One region of the Myceligenerans crystallogenes genome, then DNA from elsewhere that is predicted to be linked to it. Evidence: predicted binding sites of a transcription regulator. Region 1 holds the regulator's gene; the other holds the start of a gene.

Region 1 (10,108 bases):
ACGCGACGGTCTCGCTGGAGAACTCCGAGTCGAACGAGTCCAGCGTCATGGAGAACGGCACGAGCGACGCCGGGTCGAACCACGCCCCGTTCTCGAACGTGTCGTAGTCGACGACGGCGTTCGCGAACCCGCGCCCCTCGGTCACGATCGCCTGCCCGCGGTAGTGCAGCATCTGCCCGAGCGCGACCGCCACGAGCAGCCCCAGCAGCGCCAGGTGGAACAGCAGGTTCCCGCTCTCGCGCAGGTAGCCGCGTTCGGCGCTCACCGTGGCCGACGCCGCCCTGCCGGCGCGAGCGGGTTCCGTGCCCCGCTCCACGCGGAAGGTGGGCAGCCAGCGCGGCCCGCGCAGCTTCGCCGCGATCAGCGCGACGGCGTCGTCGGGCGACAGCGCGGTCGTCACGGCCGCCTGCGCGGGGAACCGCGCGAACCGCGAGGGCACCTTCGGCGGCCGCGCGCGCAGCGCGCGCCAGTGCGCGCCCGTGCGCGGCACGATGCACCCGACCAGCGACACGAACAGCAGCAGGTAGATCGCCGAGAACCACACCGAGCCGTAGACGTCGAAGAACCCGAGCCGGTCCAGCCACTCGCCGAGCTCCGGGTTCTCGCCGAGGTACTCGGTGACCTTCCCGGCGTCCTGGCTGCGCTGCGGCAGCACGGATCCGGGCACGGCGGCGACGGCGAGCAGCATCAGCAGCATCAGCGCGACCCGCATGCTGGTCAGCTGCCGCCACATCCACCGCAGCATCCCGGCGGCGCCGATCGCGGGCGCGGAGGGCTTCCGGTCCGGCGACGCCGGGTCCCCGCCCTGCGCGAACTCGTCCTGGATCCCCTCGGGGACGTACCGCTGGTCCGCCATCTACAGCACCGTCCAGAATCCGCCGATCCAGGACTGCAGCCCGGACGTCATTATCCCCCACAGCCCCGTGACCAGGGCCAGCCCGATCGCGACCAGGAGGCCGCCGCCCGCGCGCATCACGGCGAGCCGGTGCGTGCGCAGGAAGCCCATCATCTTGTCCGACGCCGTCGCGCCGAGCGCGACCAGCAGGAACGGGACGCCCAGCCCCAGGCAGTACGCGATCCCGAGGAGCACGCCCCGCCCGGCGGACGCCTCGTCGAGCGCGAGCGCCTGCACGGCCACCAGCGTCGGCCCCATGCACGGCGTCCAGCCCAGCCCGAACACCACGCCGAGCAGCGGCGCGCCCCACAGCCCGGTGCGCGGCGCGAGGTGGAACCGCGCCTCCCGCTGCAGCCAGGGCACGAACCCCATGAACGAGAACCCCATGAGGATCACGACGACGCCGAGGACGCGCAGCAGCACGTCCTCCCACCGCACCAGGTACACGCCGGCCGCCCCGGCCGCCGCCATCAGGGTCACGAACACGGCGGTGAACCCGGCCACGAACAACGCGACCCCGGCGAGCACGCGCCCCCGCCCGGACCGGGCGGCCCGCGCGGCGCCCGCCGTCGTCCCCGGGGCCGCCGCCGCGGACATGCCGCTGACGTACCCGACGTACCCCGGGACCAGGGGCAGCACGCACGGGGACGCGAACGAGACCAGCCCCGCGAGCACCGCGACCGGGATCGCGGCGAGCAGCGAGCCGCTGAAGGCGAGCGAGCCTGCGTCCATCAGCTCTCCTCCGCGAGCGCCTCGTCGACGAGGGACTCCAGCGTGGACGCCTCCACCTGGCCGATCACGCGCGCGGCAACCATGCCCTGGCGGTCCAGCACCACGGTGGTGGGGACGGCCTGCAGCGGCACGACGCCGGACAGGTCCGCGACCACGCGGCCGCTCGCGTCCTCCAGGCTGGGGTAGGGCGTGTCGAAGGTGCGCTCGAAGGCCAGGGCGGTGGCGGCGTCGTCCTCGGTGTTGATCCCGAGGAAGCGGACGCCGTCGGGCTCGTAGCGCCCGGCGAGGCCGGCGAGGTCGGGCGCCTCGGCGCGGCAGGGCGGGCAGCCCGCGTACCAGGTGTTCAGGACGACGACGTCGCCCGCCCAGTCGGCGACGGCGACCCGTTCGCCCTCGAAGTCGGTGCCGGCGATCTCGACCGGCCCGCGGCGGTCGCCGGCGTCCCAGCTCTGCACGGAGCCGTCCCCGGAGACGTAGCCCTGACCGGCGACGTCGCCCGCGCCGGACTCGGCGGCGACGGTGCAGGCGGCCAGGGTCGCGGCGGCCGCGGCCGCGAGGACGGCGGCACGGAGGCGTCGATCCCTCATGCGCCGGGGAGCTGCTTGGCGCCCGCGTACAGGTCCGCGACCGGCTCGCTGTAGTGCAGGCCGGTGAAGCGGCCGTCCTCGAAGCGCAGGCTGGTCAGCGACGCGAGGTTGCACCGGCGGTTGCGCGGGTCGTGCCAGAGGCGCCGGCCCTCGTAGGAGCAGCGGGTGAGCCAGACGGGGAGCTGGTGGCTGACCAGCACGGCCTCGTGCCCCTCGGCCGCCCGGCGGGCCGCGTCGACCGCCGCGCGCATCCGGGCGACCTGCTCGGTGTACGCCTCGCCCCACGACGGGCGAAACGGGTTCCACAGGTGGCGCCAGTGCGCGGGCTGCCGCAGGGCGCCGTCGCCGACGCCGAACCGCATGCCCTCGAAGTGGTTCTCGGCCTCGATCAGGCGGTCGTCCGTGCCGAGCGTCAGGCCGAACGCCTCGGCGATCGGCGTGGCGGTCTCCTGCGCGCGCTGCATCGGGGAGGCGATCACCGCGCCGACGTCCGCCCCTCGCTCCACGAGGTGCTTGGCGACACGTTCGGCCATCTCCTGGCCGCGGTCCGAGAGCCGGTAGCCGGGCAGGCGGCCGTAGAGGATGCCCTCGGGGTTGTGGACCTCGCCGTGGCGCAGCAGGTGGACGGTGGTGGAGACCATGACCCTCAGTCTCCCACCCCACCCTGGGTGATTCAGCACACGCGGGAGTGGCATGAACCACTGCCACGACCGGCCGGCGGACCCGGCCCGGCGCAATTCCCGTCTCGCCGGGTATGCCGATACTCCCCGCGCGCGGGGGGAACTTCCGCCGTAGCGTCCCAAGTCATCCGAACGCATCCTTTCGGGGATGCGCCCGATCGATCTGGAGGATCCCCGTGAGCAGCTCCTCGGCGCCCGGCACGGTCACCCGTCTCGCGGCGGAGTTCCTGGGCACGTTCGTTCTCGTCCTCGGCGGCGTGGGCACAGCGCTCCTCGCCGCCGCCTTCCCCGACCCGGAGGCCAACACCCTCGGGGTGGGCTTCCTCGGCGTCGCGCTCGCGTTCGGGCTCACCGTCGTGGCCGGCGCCTACGCCCTGGGCCCGATCTCCGGCGGCCACTTCAACCCCGCCGTGACCCTGGGCGTCGCGGCCGCGGGCCGCTTCGCCTGGAAGGACGCCCCCGGCTACATCGTGGCCCAGCTGCTGGGCGGCATGGTGGCGGCCGGCACGCTCGCCACGATCCTCTCGGGGGCCGACGGCGCCCTGGCCGCGGCCCGCGAGGGCGGCTTCGCCTCCAACGGCTACGGGGAGCTCTCGCCCGGCGGGTTCGGCATCGGCTCGGCGATGCTCACCGAGGCGGTGCTGACCGCGGTCTTCCTGTTCGTGATCCTCGGCGCCACCGCCAGGATCGCGAGCCCCGCGACGGGCGGCCTCGCGATCGGCCTGACGCTCACGCTGATCCACCTCGTCTCGATCCCGGTCACGAACACGTCGGTGAACCCCGCGCGCTCGCTCGCGACCGCGGTGTACGGCGGGTCGGACTGGCTCGCCCAGGTGTGGCTGTTCCTCGTCTTCCCGGTCCTGGGCGCGGTCGTCGCGGGCCTCCTGTACCGGCTGCTCTTCGCCCCCACGGCGGACCGGGACGTCACGGCGGCGGATCCGGCGGCCGTCCGGGTGGACACCCGCGCGGCGAACTGACCCCTGGTGCCCCCGATCCGCCGCCGCCCCGGCCACGGGGATGCGGCGGGTCACGGACACGATCCCCGCGCGCCCGGGCGTCAGCTCGCGCAGCGGTCGGTGCCCTCGAGCTCCTCGAGGGACGCGCCGCTGATCTTGTCCATGATGCGGCCGAGCGACGCCAGTTCCTCCGGCTCCAGCACGTCCACCAGCAGCCGCCGCACCGCGCGCACGTGCCCGGGAGCCGCGGCCTCCAGCACCTGGAGGCCGACGTCGGTCAGCCGGCAGTTCACGCCCCGCCGGTCGCCGTCGGCGCTGCACCGCTCGACCAGGCCGCGCGCCTCCATCCGCGTCACGGTGTGGGTGAGGCGGCTGCGCGACAGCACCAGGCCCTCCGCGAGCACCGACATCCGCAGGGTGTGACCGGGCGCCTCGGAGAGCCGCACGAGGAGGCTGTACTCGCCGGTGGTCAGGTCGAGCTCGGCGTCGTGCGCCGCGCCGAGCGCGTCGAAGAACCGGGCGCTGCCCTCCAGGAACGCGCGCCAGTCGCGCTGCTGCCCGGCGTCGAGCCAGGGCACGTCCGACGTCGTGGACGCCATGCCGCATCCGCCTCCCTCGTGGCTTGTCACGGTACCTGCCCCAACGCACGCCGCCCCGACGGTCATCCGTCCGGATGGTTGTCACGGGCTCCCGGGAATACCTTACGAAGCGCAGCAGTTGGGAGTTCCCGAGGTAGTTGAGATCTCAACTACCCACCGACGAACGAGGAGAGAACACCATGGCCACCGCGCTCCCCGCCGGCATCACCGCAGGCACCTACGACATCGACCCGTCCCACTCGACCGCTGCCTTCTCCGTGCGCCACGCGGGCATCGCGAAGGTGCGCGGCACGATCGACCTGACCGCCGGCACCATCACGGTCGGCGAGGACGTCGAGTCGTCGGGCGTGACCGCCGAGCTGGACGCGAAGTCCGTCAACACCGGCGACTCGGGCCGCGACCAGCACCTCACCAGCGCGGACTTCTGGGGCGCGGAGGAGAACCCGGCCTGGTCGTTCCGGTCCACCGGCGTCGCGCTCGCGGGCGACGACATCACGGTCACCGGCGACCTCACGATCAACGGCATCAGCAAGGCCGTCGAGCTCAAGGGCGAGTTCACGGGCACGGCGAAGGACCCGTTCGGCAACCAGCGCGCGGGCTTCGAGGCCGCCACGGAGATCAACCGCAAGGACTTCGGCATCACCTGGAACGCGCCCCTGGAGGCCGGCGGCTTCCTGGTCGGCGAGACCGTCAAGATCACCCTCGACGTCTCGGCCATCGCCAAGACCGAGGGCTGACCCGGCCCCTTCGACGAGGGCTGGGCCGGCCGGCTCAGCCCTCGTCGAGGATCTTGCCCCGGATGCGGCGGCGCAGGGCCCGGATGACCAGGCCGAAGACCCACGCCGCACCGGCCCAGCTCGCCGTGCGGAAGCCGCGGCCCGCCAGCCGCTTCCGGCGGCCCCGGAACTCCCGGATGGGCCACCCCACCTCCTGCGCGTGCCGGCGCAGGCGGATGTCCGGGTTGATCGGGCACGGGTGACCCACCGCGTGCATCATCGGCAGATCGTTCATCGAGTCGCCGTACGCGTAGCTCGACGCCAGGTCGATCCCCTCGGTCTCCGCGAGCCCCTTGACCGCGTCCGCCTTGGCCGCCCCGTGCATGAGGTCGCCGACCAGACGTCCCGTGTAGAACCCGTCCTCGTGCGCGGTCACCGTGCCCAGCGCGCCGGTCGCGCCGAGGCGGCGCGCGATGAGCGAGGCGATCTCCATGGGCGTCGCCGTGATCAGCCAGACCTGGTGCCCCGCCGCGAGGTGCTCCTCCAGCAGGCGGCGCGTGCCGGGAAAGATGCGCAGCGAGAGAACCGTGTCGTAGACCTCCTCGCCGAGCGTCGTCAGCTCGGCGACCGTGCGCCCCGCGATCAGCTCCAGGGCGCGGTTGCGCACCTCGTTGATCTGCTCCCGGTCCTCGCCGAACATCAGGTAGCGGGCCTGGACCACGCCGAACCGCACGAGGTCCCGGGTCTTGAAGAACCCCCGCTGGTACGCCGCCCGCGCCAGGTGGAACGAGCTCGCGCCGCGGACGATCGTGTTGTCGACGTCGAAGAACGCCGCGGTAGCGGATCCGGGTTGCGTCGACGACATGCGCCTCACTCTATCCGCGCTCGCACCCTCCGACGCGCAGGTGCGCGCGCCCGCCGGAAGCGCGCGCGAGGCCGGCCGCCGGCCGCGGTCACCGCCCGCCGGCGGCCGCCGTCGTAGGCTCTGCTCGTGACCGGATCCGAACCACGCGTCGTCCTGTACACCCGCCCGGACTGCCACCTGTGCGCCACGGCCCGCGAGGTCGTGGAGTCGGTCGCGGGCCAGGCCGGCACCGGATGGACCGAGGTGGACATCACCGCCGGCCCGGGGGCGGCCGCGCTGACGGAGAAGTACGGGGAGTACGTGCCGGTCGTGGAGGTGGATGGTGTACAGCAGGGCTTCTGGCGCATAGACCCGGCGCGGCTGGCCCGTTTGCTGGCATGATCTGACACGACGACGACGCACGCGGTGCCCGCGGCCGAGCCCGAGCAACGGCAGCGATGGCGCTGACGACCGGAACAGCGAGCCCGCCGGACGATGCGGTCCGCGCGGGGAAGGAGCGAGCTGCATGGCCGAACCCAGTGAGAACGCGGTCCCTGCGGCGACGGTCGGTCGCCTGCCCTACTACCTGCGCGCCCTGCGGGACATGGCCGACGAGGGCGTCCTGCTCACGTCGTCGTCCGAGCTCGCGGAGCGCGCCGGCGTGGGGTCGGCGCAGCTGCGCAAGGACCTGTCGTTCCTGGGCTCGTTCGGCACGCGCGGCGTCGGGTACGACGTCGGGTCGCTCGCGGAGTACATCAAGGCCGCCCTCGGCCTGGAGTCGGAGCACCGGCTGGCGATCGTCGGCATCGGCAACCTCGGCCACGCCCTCGCCAACTACTCGGGCTACGCCCAGCGCGGCTTCACCGTGCGGGCGCTGCTGGACGCCTCGCCGGACGTCGTCGGCACCGAGGTCGCCGGTCTCGTCGTGGACGACGTCGCCGACCTCGAGCACGTGATCACCGCGCGCGACGTGTCCATGGTGGTCCTGGCGACCCCGGGCGCCGTCGCCCAGGGCATCGCGGAGCAGGTGGTCGCGGCGGGCGTCCGGGAGATCCTCAACTTCGCCCCGACGGCGCTGCAGGTCCCGGACGACGTCGTCGTGCGATCGGTCGACGTCGGCGGCGAGCTGCAGATCCTCGCCTTCCACGCCGCGGCCCGCGCCGCGGGCGCGTCCTGACGGGGCGCTTCCCGACCGGGCGCGTCCCGCCCCGGCGCGGCCCCGGCCGCGCGGCGGGTCAGGGGCGCGCCGCGAAGCGCTCCAGGAGTTCCGCGTGCCCGGAGCAGACCAGCAGGTCGTTCTGCGCGACGCGGGTCTCCGGCGTCGCGTACACGAACTCCTGGCCGGGGCTCTTGACGCCCATGACCGTGATGCCGTACTTCCGCCGGATGTTGGACTGCGCCAGCGTGAAGCCCTGCACCTCCTTCGGCGGGCGCATCTTGACGATGGTGAACCCGTCCTCGACCTCGATGTAGTCGAGCAGCTTGCCGCTGACCAGGTGCGCCACGCGCGCGCCGGCGTCGGCCTCGGGGAAGACGACGTGGTGGGCGCCGATCCGCGTGAGGATGCGGCCGTGCTCGGCCGAGACCGCCTTGGCCCAGATCTGCGGGGTGCCGAGGTCGACCAGGTTGCCGAGGATCAGCACCGACTGCTCGAGCGACGAGCCGACGCCCACCACCGCGGCGCCGAACTCCTTCGCGCCGAGCTGGTCGAGCGCGTCCGGGTTCGACGCGTCGGCCTCGACGAGCGGGATCCGGCCGGTCCACTGCGCCACGAGGGCGGGGTCCTTCTCCACGGCGAGCACGTCCTCGCCGAGCCGGTCCATCGTCGTCGCGAGCGCCGACCCGAACCGGCCCAGCCCGATCACGAGCACGCCGCCCTCGCGGCCCGGCTCCCTCTTCTCAGCCACTTTCTCTCCCTCGATGTCGCCGGGCACGATGCCGCCCGGCCGGATGTCCCGGCTGCCGCCCGGTGCTCATCCGATGATCGGACGTTCCTCCGGGAAGCGTACGATGCGGCGCCGGTCCCGGAGGGCCAGCGCCGCCGCGAACGTGATGCCGCCGGTGCGCCCCACGAACATGAGCGCGCTCAGCAGATACTTCGCCGCGTCCGGCAGGTCGGCCGTGATGCCGGTGGACAGACCCACCGTCGCGTACGCGGACAGCGACTCGAACAGGACCTGGCTCAGCGGGAAGTCGGTGATCTGCAGCAGCACCACGCTGGTCAGCATCACCACGGTCGCGCCGAAGAACGTCACGCCCAGGGCCAGCCGCAGCACGTCCGGCGGGATCCGGCGGCCGTACGCGTCGATGTCCTGGTCGCCGCGCGCCTCCGCGACGATCGCCAGGAGGATGACGGCGAGGGTGGTCACCTTGATGCCGCCCGCGGTCGACGCCGACCCGCCGCCCACGAACATCAGCGCGTCGGTGATCAGCCAGGTCGACTCCTCCATGGCCCCGATGTCCACCGTGCTGAACCCGCCCGACCGCGGGTTCACCCCGGCGAACAGCGCCGCGAGGATCTTGGCGGGCCAGTCCAGCGGGCCGAAGGTCTCGGGGTTGTCCCACTCCAGCAGGGCGATCGCCACGGAGCCGAGGAGCAGCAGCGCGGCGCTCGTCGCGAGCGTGAGCTTGGTGTGCAGCGTCAGCCGCAGGGACCACCGGCGCCCGACGCCGCGCTCGCGGCGCGAGCGGCCCTCCCGCAGCGCGCGGTACAGGTTGAGGATGACCGGGAAGCCGAGGGAGCCCAGGAACACGCCCAGCCCGATCGGCAGCACCAGGCCCCAGTCGCCGACGTGCGGGAGCAGGCCCTCGGTCGTCGGGACGAAACCCGCGTTGTTGAACGCCATGACGCCGTAGAACACCGAGTGCCAGGCCGCCGTGCCGGGGTCCCCCTCGAGCGCGAGGAACCGCGGGAACAGCATGGCCGCGATGGCCAGCTCGAGGGTCGTAGCGGCCACGATGACGGTGCGCACGAGGGAGCCGACGTCGCCGAGCCGGCCCGTCTTCTGCTCCGACGCCGTGAGGATGCGCTGGGTGAGGCCGATCTTGCGGGACACGATCATCCCGATGATCGAGGCGACGGTCATGATCCCGAACCCGCCGACCTTGACCCCGGCGAGGATCACGACCTGCCCGTACATCGACCAGTAGGTGGCGGTGTCCTGCACGGCCAGGCCGGTGACGCACACCGCGGACACCGCGGTGAAGACCGCGTCGACCAGGCGGGCCGAACCCTCCCCGGCCGTCGCCCAGGGTGCCATCAGCAGGAGGGTGAAGAGGGCGACCACCGCGGCGAACACCACGACCGCGAGCCGGGCCGGACTGCGCCGGGCGGCGGCGTCGGCCCACTCCCGGAACGCGAACGGCACGTCGCGAATCCGCCACCGCATCGTCCCGCCTCCTGTTCCGTCCGTCGTCCGAATGCCAGCAGGACTGTATCCCGCGCCGGCTCGTCCCGCGGACCGCCCCGCGGGCGGCCCCTGCGGTCAGCACGCGCGGTCGGCCCTCACGGGCGCCGGGCGCGGGCGCGGCGCGCGCCGCGCACATCCCGGGCCACCCAACGCACGGGAGCGAACACCCCGCTCGGCCCGTCGTCGATCTCCATTACGGTGTTGCCCGTGCATCATGCCCGCCTGGCCTGGAGCCCGGAGCTCCTGCGCTACGACTTCGGACCCGGCCATCCGATGGCTCCCGTCCGGCTCGACCTGACCATGCGGCTCATCCGGGCGTTCGGCCTCCCGGACCTGCCGGGGCTCGACGTCGTCGGCGCCGAGGAGGCCTCCGGCGCGATGCTGCGCACGGTGCACGACGCCGCGTACATCGAGGCGGTCCGGCGCGCCTCCACCGCCCTGGAACCCGATCCGGCGCGCGGCCTGGGCACCGACGACGACCCGATCTTCCCGGGCATGCACGATGCCGCCGCCCGCCAGGTGGGCGGCTCGGTGGCGCTCGCCGAGGCGATCTGGCGGGGCGAGGTCGCCCACGGCGTGAACGTCGCGGGCGGCATGCACCACGCGCAGCGCGGGGCGGCGTCGGGATTCTGCGTCTACAACGACGCCGCGATCGCGATCCAGCGCTTCCTGGACCTGGGCGCGGAACG
Region 2 (10,108 bases), on a different contig from region 1:
TACAACCGCGCCTTCACCGACCTGGACGGCCACCACTGGGAGGTCGCCTACATGGACGAGGCCGCCATGGCGGAGGCCTTCGCCGAGGGCACCCCGGAGGTCTGACCCGGGCGACCACCACCTCGGCGGCGATGTGGTGCCCCGCCGAGGTGGCAGTGCCCGCAGGCTTGCGGCAGAGCCTGCGCGGACGCCGCCTCGCGGCCAGGGGCGCTACCTCGCGGGCGTGGTCAGGTGGTTGCGGAGGCCTCGTTCGCCCGCGGACATGACCCGGGCGTGCGCCCAGGCGGCCAGGCGCCGGCTGATCCGCGTGGCGAGGAGCGCCGGTCCCCTGCGGGCGGTGACGATCCAGATGAGCCGGACCTCGCAGCCCGGCTCGGCGTCGTCGTCGGGCCTCGAGACGTGGACCGTCGCGATCCCGCGGAGATCGCCGGAGACCTGCAGCCGGGCACGGCCGCCACGCTCCGGCGTGGGCGGGCGTGACCCGGTCAGGTAAAGCCGGATCCGCACCCCTCCGCCGATCGGGCTGCGCAAGCGCAGGCGCACCCAGGAGCCGGGTGCGCCCAGGCCGTCCGGGCCGCTGACGACGCCCGCGGCCTCCTCGGACATCCCCGGCCACCAGTCCGGCCAGGTGACCCCCGGATCGGCGAGCACCGCCCACACCCGCTCCGGCGCCACAGGCAGCCGCCACCGATCCATCACACGCACCAAGAGCCCGCTCATACCCCCCATGTTCCCGCCCACCTCGTACCAATGGAGGGTCAGTAGCACCTCGGACCCCGAAATCGCCGCCTCGAATGGATGTGATGTGCTACTGACTCCTCCCCAGCTGGGGTTTGAGAGGTGGCAGAGGGGATACTGGGCGCGTGAATCTTCCCGTCGGGTGGTCGGTCGTGCTCCTCTTCGCCGGGCTGTGGAACCTGGTCATCTGGCCGCGGTTCTGGCAGCGCATCACCGCCGACCCGCGGTCCCGCGACGACGCCGGCAAGCCCACGGCGTTCCTCACGGTCCACGCCGTGCTGATCTCCGTCTCGCTGGCCCTCGGGCTCGCCGTCGGTGTCCTCGGGGTCCTGAGCCTGCTGTAGGCCCGAGCCTGCTGTCGGCGCCGTCGCGCGGGAGAATCGCCGGTATGACGAATCCGGTCCCGCTCCGCGAGCGCCTGCGCGCCCTGGCAACGTTCCCGCGCTCCGGCCTCCCGGACCTCGAACCCGCCGCCGCGCCGGCCACCCCGCACGAGCTGTTCCTGACCTGGATGGACGAGGCGATCGACGCGGAACTCCTCGCACCGCACGTCCTGATCCTCTCCACGACGGGCGCCGACGGCGAGGTGCACGCCCGCGCGCTCATCCTCAAGGACGTCACGCCGGAAGGCTGGTGGTTCGCCTCCCGGTCGTCCGGCCCGAAGGCCAAGGACCTCGGGTCCAACCCGCACGCCGCGGGAACGTTCTTCTGGCCCGGCCTCGGCCGCCAGATCAAGCTCACGGGAACGGTCGCGGCAGCGACTCCGGAGCAGAGCCGCGCGGACTTCCTCGCCCGCCCGGCCCGCTCCCGAGCAGCGGGCCTGGTCGACAACCAGAGCGAACCCCTCGGCTCGATCGCGGAATACGAGGCGGCGTACTCCGAGGCCCTGGACGCCGTCACCGCCGACCCCACCCTCACCGCCCCGGACTGGACGGCCTACGTCCTCACCCCCACCGCGGTGGAGTTCTGGCAGGCCACGGACGACGGCCCGCACACCCGTCTGCTCTACACGCACGCCGGTACGGCCTGGACGACAACCCTCCTCTGGCCGTAGGACCCAAGCGGCCACGATCGCCTCAGGTCACGGCATGAAGTGCTCTCATGAGTCCGGCTCGCCGGAGGTTTCTCCGGTCAGGACGTCGTAGGGCGTCGTGTCGTCACCGTGGGCCGCGGCCCGGGCGCGGTGCTCGTCCAGCCAGGTGCGGAGGGTGACCTCGTCCTGGTGCTCGCCGAGGCGGGACTGCGCCTCCTTCAGACGTTTGGCCTGCTTGGCGGCCTTGCGGCCGGGCTTGCCGGGAACGGCGTCGGCGACCAGCTCGGCGGCGTAGCGGGCCCGCTTGGCGGCGCGGCGGGCGCGGTGCCAGGCGGCGTCGGCGTCCGTCCCGGAGCGTTTCTCCGCGTCGTGCGCGCGCTTCCGGTACTTCTGGCGCGCCGCCTTCGCGGCCGCGACGAGCGCCTTCGCGCGCGAGTCACCGGAGGTCGGCAGCGGCACCGCATCGCCCTCCCCGTGCGCGGCGCCCGCCCGAGGCGCGGCATCCCCGGTCAGGCGGTCGAGATCCGCCCGGAGGGCGGCATGCTCGGGCGAGTCAAGATGCCCGACGACGGTGAGGCGGGCGCGCTCGTAGAGCTCGGCCAGCTGCTCGTCGAGCAGGGCGGCCAGATCGACGACGGCGGCCCCGTCCCCGGCCTCGTTCCGCCCGGCGGCGTCGTCCGCGACCCGCGCGACGCGCTCGCGGAGGAGCTCGCGCATGACCTCGGCGTCGCGGGCCGCGCCGAGCGTGCGGCCCCAGGCCCGGAGGCGCTGCTGCACGGACCGCATCTCGGGTGAGTCCTCAGCGAAGATCCGCAGGGCGCTGCGGATCTTGCGGACCGTGACGCGGGCCCGGTGGATGCTGTCGGGTACGTCGTCACGCGCGGCGTCCTCGTGCCGGCGCAAGGCGTCGGCCTTGTCGCGGAGGTACTCGGCGACGACGGGATCCATCAGTCCGTTCTACACCCGCCCGCGCGACGCCGGGCGCCGGCGCGACGCACCGCGGCCCGCCGCCCGGCAAGGGGAACGGCGGGCCGCGGTGTCGCGGATCAGCGGGCCGGGACGGTGTCCGTGGTGAGGGACGCGGCGTCGTCGGCGACGGCGGACGTGCCGGGGCCGGCGAGGCTCGGCATCATCGAGGCGAGCTGGGGCTTCCAGGTGTCGTAGCGGTCGGCGAAGCAGCGCTCCAGGACGCCCAGCATCGCGGAGACGGCCGTCGACGCGCCCGGCGAGGCGCCGAGCAGGCCGGCGATCGAGCCGTCCTTGGCGGCGATGACCTCCGTGCCGAACTCCAGCACGCCGCCCTTGCCCTTGACCCACTTGATGACCTGCACGCGCTGGCCGGCCGTGATCTTCTCCCAGTCGACCGGGCGGGCCGTGGGCATGAACTTCTGCAGCTCGTGGAACTTGTCCTCGCTCGGCAGCACGACCTGCTCGACGAGGTACTTCGTCAGGTCGAGGTTCCTCAGGCCGGCCTGAACCATCGAGGGCAGGTTGTGCAGGCGCAGGCTCGTGACGAGGCCCAGGTACTTGCCGCGCTTGAGGTACTTGGGGCTGAAGCCGGCGTACGGGCCGAACATCAGGTAGCTCTTGCCGTCCACGACGCGCGTGTCCAGGTGCGGCACGGACATCGGCGGGGCGCCGACCTCCGCCTTGCCGTACACCTTCGCCTGGTGCTCGGCGACGACGTCGGGGTTGTCCGTGCGCAGGAACTCGCCGCTGATCGGGAAGCCGCCGTAGCCCTTGGCCTCCTTGATCCCCGACGCCTGCAGCAGCGGCAGCGCGCCACCGCCCGCGCCGACGAAGACGAACCTCGCGTTCACGGTCCGGTTGCGGACGCCGGCGTTCCAGGAACGGTCGTGCAGCGAGAGGCGCCAGCCCTGCTTCGTCTTCTTCAGCCCGCGGACCTCGTGGTTGACGTGCAGGCCGGCGCCCCGCGACGTCGCCAGCGCGACGAGCTGGCGGGTGAGCTTGCCGAAGTCGACGTCGGTCCCGGCGGGGGCGCGCGTCGCGGCGATGGGCTCGGACTCGTCGCGGGCCTCGGTCAGCAGCGGCGCCCACCGCGAGATGACCTCGCGGTCCTGGGTGAACTCCAGGTCGCTGAACAGCTCGTGCTCGCGCAGGGTCTCCCACCGGCGGCGCAGGTAGTCCACGTTCTTCTCGCCGCGCACGAACGTCATGTGCGGGGTGACGTTGATGAAGTCGGTGCCTTCCATGAGGCCCGCGGTGAGCAGGTGGTTCCAGAACTCGCGCGAGGTCTGGAACTGCTCGTTGATCGCGACGGCCTTGGTGATGTCGATCGAGCCGTCCTTGCGCTCCGGCGTGTAGTTCAGCTCGCAGAGCGCGGCGTGCCCGGTTCCGGCGTTGTTCCAGGGGTTCGAGGACTCCTGGGCGATGTCGTCCAGCCGCTCGTAGATCGCGATCCGCCAGGTCGGCTCCAGCACGGAGAGCATCGCGCCGAGCGTGGCACTCATGATGCCGCCGCCGATCAGCGCGACGTCGACGTCGGTCGCAAGAGGCTTCGCAGTGGTGCGCGGGAAGTTCACGCTCTTCACACTACGGCGCTTGTGAAAGCTGGAACAAAGTTCGTGGCGGAGGTCACAAGGAATCGGCAGTGACGTCCCTCACGAGACCGTGATATCGCAGGTCAGCGATGGTGTTCAACCCTCCCGGCGGCGCGCGCGGTACGCCGCCACGGCGGCGCGGTTGCTGCACCGGTCGCTGCAGAACCGGCGGGACCGGTTGCGGGACAGGTCCAGCACGACGCCGCGGCAGGTGGGGTCCGCGCAGATCGACAGGCGCGAGACCTCGTCCGCGCGGAGCAGATCGGCCATGGCCAGGGCCGTCTCGGCCAGGATGCGCCGCGCGAAGGGGGCGTCGTCGTCGACGGCGTGGAAGTGCCAGCCCGTGTCGCCGTGCCGGACGACGCGCGGGACGGCGCCGAGCTCCGCCAGGAGCTCGTTCACGAGGGCCGCCGCTGCCGCGGGTTCGGCCGTGAGGAGTTCCCGCAGGCGCGGCCGGACGGCCTGGACCTCGGCGAGTTCGGCGGTGTCGCCGTCGTGGCGGCCGGTGTAGAGGTTCGCCACGTAGAACGCGTCGAGCTCGGCGACGGTCTCCAGGGTCAGCGGCGGTTCGGCGGAGTTGACGAGCGCGACCGCGGCCCGCAGCGCCTCCTCGGTGTCATGCTCGAAAAGCATGTTGACATATTACCTCCTCGCTCCGTACCGTCATGAGCCATGGCGGACTTGACGCATGACATCACGGCGGTACCGGCGGCGGGCACGCCTTCCGGAAGCACCTCGCCGGCCGCGCCCTCCGGAGGCGCACCGGCCGCGGTCGCACCCACCGGAAGCGCACCGGCCGCGGTCGCGCCCACCGGAAGCACGCCGCCTGCGGTCGCGCCCGTCGATAGCACGCCCCCTGAGGTCGCACCCGCTACCGGCGTGCGCCCGGCGGTCGTCCGGCCGCGACGTCGCCCCGGGCGCCTGACCGTCGGTTACCTCTTCGCCCTGGTCTCGGCCATGGCGTTCGGCCTGTCCGGCTCCTTCGCCAAGGGCCTGCTCGACGCCGGGTGGTCGGCCGGCGCCGCGGTCACCCTCCGCGTCCTGATCGGCGCGGCCGTGCTCGCCGTCCCCGCGCTGCTCGCCCTGCGCGGCCGCTGGTCCCTGCTGCGGGAGAACGCGTGGGTGTTCGCCGTCTACGGCCTCGTCGCCGTCGCGGGCACGCAGCTCACCTACTTCTACGCCGTGTCCTACATGGACGTGGCGGTCGCGCTGCTCATCGAGTTCCTGGCGCCGATCGTCGTCGTCGGCTGGATGTGGGCGCGCCACGGCCGCAGGCCGGGGCCCTGGGTCGTGGCGGGCGGCGCGGTCGCGCTGACCGGCCTGGCGCTCGTGCTGGACCTCGCCGCCGGTGGCGGCATCAGCGCCCGCGGCGTCCTGTGGGCGCTGGGCGCGATGGCGGGGTGCGCCGTGTACTTCGTGATGTCCGCGCGCCCGACGCCGCTGCCGCCGGTCACCCTCGCGGCGGGCGGTCTCCTGGTGGGCGGCGCGGTCCTGCTGGTCGCGGGCCTCGTCGGCGTCGTCCCGTTCGACGTCGCCCTGGTGCCCGTCCGGTTCCGGGACCTCACGGTGGACTGGTGGGTGCCGGTTCTCGGGCTCGGCCTCGTGACGGCCGCGGTCGCCTACGTCGCGGGGATCGCGGCGAGCCGCCGCCTCGGCGCCCGGCTCGCCTCGTTCGCGGGGCTGAGCGAGGCGGTCCTGGCCGTGATCTTCGCCTGGCTGCTGCTGGGCCAGTCCCTCGGCGCGATCCAGCTCCTGGGCGGCGCGCTGATCCTGGCGGGCGTCGTCATGGTCCGCGCCGGCGAGACCGCCTGACCGCGCAACGCGCCCCCGAACCCGGCGCCGCCGCCGCATTGTCCAGTCGGCCCGACGTCGCTCGGTCGGCCCAAAGTCGTGCAGTCGGCCGCCCGGGGAGCCGATTTTGCGACATCGAGCCGACCGCATCCGCCGGCCACCCATCCGCCGCCCAGACGTACGGAGGCCGCCCCGGAGCTCAGGGCGGCCTGCCGATCCCGGCTACAGCGCCTTGACGATGTCCTCCACGCGGTCCTTCGCGTCGCCGAAGAGCATCTGCGTGTTCTCCCGGAAGAACAGCGGGTTCTGCACGCCCGCGTAACCCGTGGCCATCGACCGCTTGAAGACGACGACGTCGCGCGCGTGCCACACCTCCAGCACCGGCATCCCCGCGATCGGCGAGCCCGGGTCCTCCTGGGCGGCCGGGTTCACGGTGTCGTTGGCGCCGATCACGAGGACGACGTCGGTGTCCGCGAAGTCCCCGTTGATCTCGTCCATGCCCTCGACGATGTCGTAGGGCACGCGCGCCTCGGCGAGCAGCACGTTCATGTGCCCGGGCAGGCGCCCGGCCACCGGATGGATCGCGAACCGCACGCGCACGCCGCGCTCGGTCAGCTTGGCCGCGAGGTCCGCCACCGGGTACTGCGCCTTGGCCACGGCCATGCCGTACCCCGGCGCGATGATCACCGATCTCGCGCCCACCAGCTGTTCCGCGACCGCGACCGCCGTCGTCTCGCGGTGCTCGCCCGCCGGCCCGTCCGACGACGCCGCCCCGGTCCCCTGCCCGAACCCGCCCAGGATCACCGACACGAACGACCGGTTCATCGCCTTGCACATCAGGTAGCTGAGGATCGCACCCGAGGACCCCACCAGCGCCCCGGTGATGATCAGCAGGTCGTTGCCGAGCATGAACCCGGCCGCGGCCGCCGCCCACCCGGAGTACGAGTTCAGCATCGAGACGACGACGGGCATGTCGCCGCCGCCGATCGCCGCGACCAGGTGCCAGCCGAGCGCGAGCGCCAGCACGGTCATGACCAGCAGCGGCACCACCGGCAGGAAGCCTCCGGGCTGCGCCGCGACCAGGTACCACGCCAGCAGCCCGGCGCAGGCGATCACGACGGCGAGGTTCAGCCAGTTCCGCGCGGGCAGCATGACGGGCGCCGACTTGACCCGCCCGGACAGCTTCCCGAACGCCACGAGGGACCCGGTCAGCGTCACCGCCCCGATGAGCACGCCGAGGTAGATCTCGGTCGCGTGCGCCGCGCTCGCGTGCCCGCCCACGTCCTCGGTCCGCCAGTCAGCACCCGCCGGGTACGACGTCAGGAACGACCCGAACCCCACCAGCACCGCCGCCGCCCCCACGAACGAGTGCAGCAGCGCGATGAGCTCGGGCATCTGCGTCATCTCGACGCTGCGCGCCCGCCAGGTCCCCACCGCCGCGCCGATCACCAGCACGAGCAGGATCAGCGCCGCGGTCACGCCCCACGGGCGCTGCGAGCTCACCAGCGCGAGCGCGATCGTCGCGCCCAGCGCCAGGACCATGCCGATCATGCCGAGGTTGACGCCGCGCCGGGCGGTCTCCTGCCTCGACAACCCCGCGAGCGACAGGATGAACAGCACCGCCGCCACGACGGAGGCGCCCTGAGCCAGTCCGTGGATCGTCATCGCGCGCCCCCTCCGGCGGCCGTTCCAGAGGCCGCGGCACCCGCGCCGCCACCCGCGCCACGCGCACCCGCGCGGCGGCCCCCGCCGTCGTCGTCCTCGTCCGCACGGCGGAACATCCGCAGCATCCGCCGCGTCACCAGGAACCCGCCGAAGATGTTGATGCTCGCCACGGTCGCGGCGATCGTCGCGAGCACCGTCACCAGCAGCGACGACGACCCGATCTGCAGCAGCGCTCCGACCAGGATGATCCCGGACACGGCGTTGGTCTGGCTCATGAGCGGCGTGTGCAGGGCGTGCGTGACGTTGGAGATCACGTAGAACCCGACCACGACGGCGAGCGCCAGCACGACGAAGTGCCCCGCGGTGTCCGCGGGCGACGCGGCCACGGCCAGCCCCGCCAGCACGGCGCCCGCCACGGCGAGCGCCTTGCCGAGCCACGCGGGCCGTCGTCGGCCCTCCTCCTGGGCGACGACGGCGGCCGCGGCCGCATCGGTCCCGTCCGTGCCCGACGACGCCGGCGCGGCCGACGGCGCCGCGCTCACCTGCACCGGAGGCGGCGGCCACAGGACGTCGCCGTCGCGGGCGACGGTCATGCCGCGCTGGACGATGTCGTCGAGGTCGAGCGTCAGCTCGCCGTCCTTGCCGGGTGTCAGCAGGGTGAGCAGGTTGGCGACGGCCGTGCCGTAGAGCTCGGAGGTGTGCCGCGGCATGCGCGCGGGCAGGTCGGTGTACCCGAGCACGACGACGCCGTTCGGGGTCACGACCCGCTCGCCCGGCACGGTCAGCTCGCAGTTGCCGCCGCCGGGTGCGGCGAGGTCCACGATGACGGAACCGGGGCGCATCGCGGCGACCGCCTCGGCCGTGAGGGTCGTGGGCGCGGTGCCGCGCACGAGGGCGGTGGTGATGACGACGTCGGCCGCGGCGGCCTCGCGCGTGTACAGGGCCAGCGCGGCGGCGAGCTGCTCCTCGGTGAGCGGGGCGGCGTAGCCGTCCGCGCTGACCTGCTGCTGCGCGGCGGGTTCGGAGACGAACTCGGCGCCCATGGACTCGATCTGCTCGGCGACCTCGGGCCGCACGTCGAACGCCCGCACGCGCGCGCCGAGCGAGGTCGCGGCGCCGAGCGCGGCGAGCCCCGCCACGCCCGCACCGATCACGAAGACCGTGGCGGGCCGGGTGGAGCCCGCTGCGGTGACCTGGCCGCCGAACATCCCGGAGTACTCGGCCGCGGCCTCGACCACGGCGCGGTAGCCGGCGACGTTGGAGAGCGCGGACAGCACGTCGAGCGACTGCGCCCGGGAGATGCGGGGGACGGCGTCGAGCGCGAGCGCCGTGACGCCCCGCCCGGCCAGCGCCGCCGTGCGCTCCGGGCGCGCGGCGGGGGCGAGCTGGGCGATCAGCGTGGCGCCGGGGCGCAGCCGCTCGGCGACGTCGTCGGGCACGGCCGTGCAGACCACCACGTCCGACTCCCAGGCCACGTCCGGGTCCGAGGTGACCAGTGCGCCGGCCTCCCGGTAGGCGTCGTCGCGCAGACCGGCGGCGTCGCCCGCCCCGGCGGTCACGACGACGTCGTACCCGAGCGCGGTCAGCCGGGAGACCGTCGACGGCGTCGTGGCGACCAGCGGACCCGCGTCGTCGGGGATCCCTATCTGCATCTCTGCCTACCCTTCGGTGGTGATCCGGCGCGGCACCGGGAACGTGACGGGCAGCCGGACCGGCTGCCGCAGGAACGGCGTCGGCGCCCAGCTCAGGTCGCCCGGGTCGCCGTCGAACGTCAGGTGCAGGCGCCGCACCAGCGTCTCGACGGTGATGCGGGCGATCGCACGCGCCAGGCGCGGCGCGGGGCAGGCATGCGGCCCGGCGCCGAACGACAGGTGGGCGCGGTTGCCGATGAGGTCCCAGGAGTCGTCGGCCATGACCGCGGGATCGTGGTGCGCGGCGTGCACCGACATCACCACGGCCTCGCCCTGCTCGATGAGCTTGTCGCCCAGGATGACCTCACGGGTCGCGTAGCGGGGCGTCAGGTTCGGGTTGGGCGTCGAGCGCCACAGGACGCTGTCGAGGATGTCGTCGATGTCGGCGCGGCCGCCGCTGAGGCGGGCCGAGAACCGCTCGTCGGTGAGGATCAGGGCGAGGGTCTGCGCCACCCACGGCAGGATCGTGGTGCTGGCCGTGGAGGTGAGGGCGATCAGGGTCTGGGCGCGTTCCCGGTCGTCGTTGAATGCCGGGTGGCGGGCCAGCGAGCCGGCGATGTCGCGGGACCTGCGGTCGCGGCTGCGCTCGAGGTGGCCGCGCACGATCTCCTGCAGCTCCTTCGTCAGGC

What was found. Region 1 encodes Rex, which represses fermentation and respiration genes when NADH is low (regulators of the CRP and FNR family bind a similar motif). Its sites were predicted from a motif close to CTTGTGAANNNNTTCACAAG; they were not measured.
Region 2: mqo (malate dehydrogenase (quinone)) is a predicted target of Rex. The motif match lies at 4,333-4,352, and genes of this name have one in related genera.

Annotation. Positions count from the first base shown of each region.
Region 1 is NZ_BAAANL010000001.1:282,809-292,916, reverse strand. Features, by position in the region: gene resB (cytochrome c biogenesis protein ResB) at 1-856, opposite strand, end outside; gene ABD208_RS01145 (cytochrome c biogenesis CcdA family protein) at 857-1,627, opposite strand; gene ABD208_RS01140 (TlpA family protein disulfide reductase) at 1,627-2,214, opposite strand; gene ABD208_RS01135 (histidine phosphatase family protein) at 2,211-2,855, opposite strand; gene aqpZ (aquaporin Z) at 3,071-3,871, shown strand; gene ABD208_RS01125 (MarR family winged helix-turn-helix transcriptional regulator) at 3,952-4,449, opposite strand; gene ABD208_RS01120 (YceI family protein) at 4,629-5,186, shown strand; gene ABD208_RS01115 (HAD family hydrolase) at 5,221-6,030, opposite strand; gene ABD208_RS01110 (glutaredoxin family protein) at 6,157-6,411, shown strand; gene ABD208_RS01105 (redox-sensing transcriptional repressor Rex) at 6,536-7,186, shown strand; gene ABD208_RS01100 (potassium channel family protein) at 7,245-7,916, opposite strand; gene ABD208_RS01095 (TrkH family potassium uptake protein) at 7,983-9,398, opposite strand; gene ABD208_RS01090 (acetoin utilization protein AcuC) at 9,627-10,108, shown strand, end outside.
Region 2 is NZ_BAAANL010000005.1:391,469-401,576, forward strand. Features, by position in the region: gene ABD208_RS14235 (VOC family protein) at 1-105, shown strand, start outside; gene ABD208_RS14240 (SRPBCC family protein) at 211-720, opposite strand; gene ABD208_RS14245 (SCO4848 family membrane protein) at 864-1,082, shown strand; gene ABD208_RS14250 (pyridoxine/pyridoxamine 5'-phosphate oxidase) at 1,127-1,792, shown strand; gene ABD208_RS14255 (CHAD domain-containing protein) at 1,838-2,719, opposite strand; gene mqo (malate dehydrogenase (quinone)) at 2,818-4,314, opposite strand; gene ABD208_RS14265 (CGNR zinc finger domain-containing protein) at 4,429-4,965, opposite strand; gene ABD208_RS14270 (EamA family transporter) at 5,005-6,144, shown strand; gene pntB (Re/Si-specific NAD(P)(+) transhydrogenase subunit beta) at 6,346-7,788, opposite strand; gene ABD208_RS14280 (Re/Si-specific NAD(P)(+) transhydrogenase subunit alpha) at 7,785-9,440, opposite strand; gene ABD208_RS14285 (cytochrome P450) at 9,447-10,108, opposite strand, start outside.